2 regions of the Kitasatospora sp. NPDC048722 genome follow, and region 1 is predicted to be linked to the other one. Evidence: riboswitches for the same ligand, from Rfam matches in the RefSeq annotation. Region 1 holds a riboswitch; the other holds the start of a gene.

Region 1 (2,381 bases):
CCGTCGGCATGGTGCACATGCTCGGCGCCGAGGGCGAGGACGAGGTGTCCACCGCGACCGTGCGGGTCAGCGGCGACCACGCGACCGTGATCTGCGCGGCCGTCGACTCCGGTCAGGGCTTCGCGACGCTGGCCCGGCAGATCGTGCAGAGCGTGCTGGGGGTCAGCGAGGTCTACATCGCGCCGGCCGACAGCGACCAGTCGATCGCCGGGCCCTCCGCGCGGGGCCGCCACACCTGGGTGTCCGGCGGCGCGGTCGAGCGGGCCGCGCTGATGGTCCGCCACCAACTGCTCCAGCCGATCGCCGCCAACTTCGGGATGTCGGTGGAGCTGCTCCAGATCGCCGACGGCAAGATCACCTCGTACGACGGGGTGCTCGGCATGCCGGTCGCCGAGGCGCTGGAGGGCAAGGAGCTGTGGGCCACCGCGCAGTGCCGCCCGCACCCGACCGAGCCGCTGGACGAGGCCGGGCAGGGCGACGCGTTCGTCTCCATCGCCTTCTGCGCGATGCGCGCGGTCGTGGACGTGGACATCGAGCTGGGCGCCGTCCGGGTGGTCGAGATGACCGTCGCCCAGGACGTCGGCCGGGCGCTGAACCCGCGGCAGATCGAGGACCGGATCGAGGCGGGCGTGGCCCAGGGCGTCGGCCTGGCGCTGCTGGAGGAACTGCGCACCGAGGGCGGCGTGCTGCAGAACCCGTCGCTCACCGGATACCGGCTGCCGACCGCACTGGACACCCCGGAGGTGCGGATCGCGGCCCTGCTGGAGGAGCGGGACGTGGTCGCGACCTTCGGCGCCAAGGCCGTCAGCGCCGTGCCCGCGGTGGTCGCCCCGGCGGCCGTCGCCGCCGCCGTCCGGGCCGCCACCGGCCTGCCGGTGGGGCGCCTGCCGATCCGGCCGGAGGACGCCGTCGCGGTGTGAGCGAAATGCGGAACGAGGAATTGCCGGTCGACTTTCGCAGTCGACCGGCAATTCCTTTTACCGAGGCCGTGACGGGATTCGAACCCGTGTGTACCGCTTTGCAGACGGTTCCCTGAGCCTCTCGGGCACACGGCCAGTGAATTCAGGATGGCGGAGTCCGGGAATGGGGTCAACGGCGTTTTGTAAATTCTGTATGGCAATGTGTGCTACGGTCGGGGACAAGTGGCGTTTTCCCGCCACTCCGGACGAGCGCGTCGTACCCGGTGACGACAAGACGGCGCAGTTCAGCGGCAATCCGGCCGCTGTGGACTGCGGAGGTTCGCACCGTCATGGCCTGGCTCGTTCTGATCGTCTCGGGTGTCCTGGAAACCGTCTGGGCGGTCGCCCTGGAGTCGTCCAAGGGCTTCACCCGCCTCGTCCCCGGCCTCGTCTTCGGCGTCGCCCTGCTGCTGAGCATGGGCGGACTGGCTTACGCGATGCGCACCATCCCGATCGGCACCGGTTACGCGGTGTGGGTCGGCATCGGCGCGGTCGGCACCGCGCTCTACGGCATGGCCGTCCTGGGTGACGCGGTGACCCTGGCCCGGATCGGCTGCCTGCTGCTGATCGTCTCCGGCGTGGTCGGCCTGAAGGTGCTCCACTGACCCGGCCCCGGGGCGTGTCCTAGGTCCTGCGGCGGAGTCGATCACCGACTCCGGTCAGGGGTACGAACGCCGGACGGCCCTTACGATATTACGTATGACCACTGCCTCCCCCACCTCGGTCGACTCCGCCCCGATACCCGTCGAGAACGACCCCGGCGGCGGGGTGCTCAGTGGCCGTTACCGCGCCCTCACGCTGGGGATCGTGTCGGTGGTCCTGCTGCTCGCCTTCGAGGCGACGGCCGTCAACACCGCGATGCCGGTGGCGGCCCGGCAGCTGGACGGCCTCGGGCTGTACGCCTTCGCCTTCTCCGGCTACTTCACCACCACGCTGTTCGCCCTGGTCGTCTCCGGCCAGTGGTGCGACCGGCGCGGCCCGTTGCAACCGCTGTTCACCGGCATCGCGGTGTTCGGCGCGGGCCTGGTGGTGGCCGGGACGGCGCCGGGGATGTGGCTGTTCGTGGCCGGGCGGGCGGTCCAGGGCCTGGGCGGCGGGCTGGTGATCGTCGCGCTGTACGTCGTGGTCGGCCGGGCCTACCCGGAGCGGCTGCGGCCCTCCGTGTTCGCGGCCTTCTCCTCGGCCTGGGTGCTCCCCTCGATCGTCGGACCGGTCGTCTCCGGAGCCGTCACCCAGCACCTGGGCTGGCGCTGGGTGTTCCTGGCCGTGCCGGCGCTGATCCTCCTGCCGCTCGTGGTGATGGGCCCGGCGCTGGCCCGCTCGGAGCGCGAGCACCCCGTGCCGAAGGGCGCGGAGTTCGACCGCCGCCGCACCGTGCTGGCCGCGATGGCGGCGCTCGGCGCCGGCCTGCTGCAGTACGCG
Region 2 (2,381 bases), on a different contig from region 1:
GCGCGGGCGGCCTCAGCGCCGCGTTCGCCGCCTACCGGCGCCCGGAGCGCTTCGGCAACGCGCTCGCCCAGTCCGGCTCGTTCTGGTGGCCGGACGAGACCGAGTTCGACGCCGGCAGCGAGTGGCTCACCCGCCGTTTCGCCACCGAGGAGCGCCGCGCGGCGCGCTTCTACGTCGAGGTGGGGCTCCAGGAGTGGCTGCTCCTCGCCCAGAGCCGCCACCTGCGCGACGTCCTCACGGCGCGCGGCTACGACCTCGAGTACCGCGAGTTCAACGGCGGGCACGACTACGCCTGTTGGCGCGGCGGACTCGCCGACGGGCTCGCGCACCTGCTGCGGGACCGGGGCTGACCGGGCCGGCCGGGGCCGCACGGCCCCGGCCGCATCAGCCCTCCGCGGGCCCCAGCCCGGTGCGGGCCAGCCAGCGGGCCGGGGCGGAGAGCTCGCGGCGGGTCGGCACCAGGGAGCGGTCCGCCCAGATCCGGTTCACCGTCTCCGTCCCGCCCGCCTCGACCAGCGTGTGCACGAACCGGACCGCCTGGTCGTGGGTGTCCGGCTCGGCGCGCACGCCCGGCAGGCGGGACAGCAGCCGGGCGGCCCGGGCCGTCTTACGCTCCCCCGCCTGGTCACGGGCCAGCAGACGGCGCGTCGCCCAGCGCGCGTGCCCCTCCCACAGCGCGCCGAGGACCGGGTCGTCCTCCCGCGTGCCGCCGGACGTCCGGTGGAGCAGGAGCGCCTCGACCGCGTCCGCGCCCGGCCGGGGGCCGCCCGCGCGGATCTGGGCCTGGTGGGTCAGCAGGTGTGCCAGCACCGCGCGCAGCGGGGCCCGCTGCGGCGCGCCCGCCAGCAGCGCCGGGGCCAGCAGGAGCACCCACCGGCCCTCCTCGTCCTGAACCACCCGGCCGGACGGCACGCAGGTGATCCTGCGGTCGGAGTCCGCCGACGCCGGCCCCTTGCGCAGCGCCGCCTCGGCCTTCTCCCGCTTCGCCGGGTCCGCGACGGCCGCCAGCGCCTCGCCCGCGAGGACGGTCTCGCAGACCCGGCGCACGTAGGCCTCGCGGCGCTGCGCGAACGCGTCCGGGTCCACCAGCGCGAGGCGCACGCCGGGGCCGAGGTCGAGGCCCGTGGTCTCCTCGACGGGACCGGCCAGTTCCCCGGTCAGGGCGCGGGCCTCCTCCGCCAGGGCGTCCCACGCACCGCCCGCCTGCTGTTCGACGACGATCTCGATCTCGATCACGAAGCGGAACTGTACGTCGCCTGGAAAACTCTTCCCACTCGGTCCGCCGGACCGGCCGGAAACCGGCGCCCGGAAGGCGGTCTCCTGGGCATCATGAGGCCGGTCCGGCTCCGTGCTAGCGTCCCGGTGGCGGCGCACCGGCGCGACCGCCCCGGACGAGACGTGCGCCGTACCCGGCCCGACAAGACGACGCACCGGAGGAGGCGTCATGCCCGACTTCGCCCGGGCCGTCCCGGTGCCGCGGCCGCTGGACGTGCGGTGGATCCACGGCTCGCCGTCGGCCAAGCACGACACCGGGCCGGAGATCCAGGTCCACGCGTACGACGAGCACACGGTCGTGCTGCGGCAGAACAAGGCCGTCCACTACGAGGCGCCGTTCCTGTACCTCCTGTTCGGGGCCGAGCGGGCGGTGCTCCTCGACACCGGGGCGACCGCCGACGCCGCGCACTTCCCGCTGCGCGCGGTGGTCGACGAACAGATCGGGACATGGCTCGCCCGCCACCCGCGGGAGGGGTACGAACTGCTCGTGCTGCACACGCACCCGCACGGCGACCACGTCGCGGGCGACGGCCAGTTCGCCGACCGCCCCGGCACGACCGTGGTCGCCGCCGACCCGGCCGTCGCGTGGCCCCGCTTCGGCTTCGACGCCGACCCGGACGCCGTGGCCCTGGTCGACCTCGGCGGCGGCCGGGTGCTGGAGTGCCTCGCCACCCCGGGCCACCACCCGGCGGCCGTCACGTACTACGACCCCTGGACGGGCGTCCTCCTCACCGGTGACACCGTCTACCCGGGGCGGCTCTACATCGACGACTGGCCCGCGTTCACGCGCAGCATCGACCGCCTGATCGCCCTCACCGACCGCCGGCCGGTCACCCACGTGCTCGGCTGCCACATCGAGATGACCACCACCCCGGGCGTGGACTACCCGATCCGCACCACCTACCAGCCCGACGAACCCCCGCTCCAGCTCACGGTGGCGGACCTCCACGACATCCGCACGGCCCTCACGGCGCTGGGCGGCACCCCGACCCGCCACGCCCTCCCGCACCTGATCCTCTGGCCGAGCGAGTAGTAAGTCCCGGCAGGGGACCGGCCCGGACAGGTCCCGTTCGAAGCCGGACGGTTCGGGGATGTTGATCGACTCG

The links. A riboswitch is a leader RNA that binds a small molecule or an ion and turns the genes downstream of it on or off. The one in region 1 is predicted to bind guanidine.
Region 2: linked by a shared signal. The riboswitch ahead of AB0C76_RS00280 (MBL fold metallo-hydrolase) and the one ahead of AB0C76_RS06130 (SMR family transporter) in region 1 are both predicted to bind guanidine.

What each region holds. Positions count from the first base shown of each region.
Region 1 is NZ_JBEZGX010000005.1:55,295-57,675, forward strand. It holds gene AB0C76_RS06120 (xanthine dehydrogenase family protein molybdopterin-binding subunit) at 1-920, shown strand, start outside; tRNA gene AB0C76_RS06125 (tRNA-Cys) at 984-1,055, opposite strand; guanidine-III (ykkC-III) riboswitch at 1,139-1,204, shown strand; gene AB0C76_RS06130 (SMR family transporter) at 1,250-1,564, shown strand; gene AB0C76_RS06135 (MFS transporter) at 1,659-2,381, shown strand, end outside.
Region 2 is NZ_JBEZGX010000001.1:62,443-64,823, reverse strand. It holds gene AB0C76_RS00290 (alpha/beta hydrolase-fold protein) at 1-350, shown strand, start outside; gene AB0C76_RS00285 (zinc-dependent metalloprotease) at 385-1,236, opposite strand; guanidine-III (ykkC-III) riboswitch at 1,363-1,432, shown strand; gene AB0C76_RS00280 (MBL fold metallo-hydrolase) at 1,445-2,308, shown strand.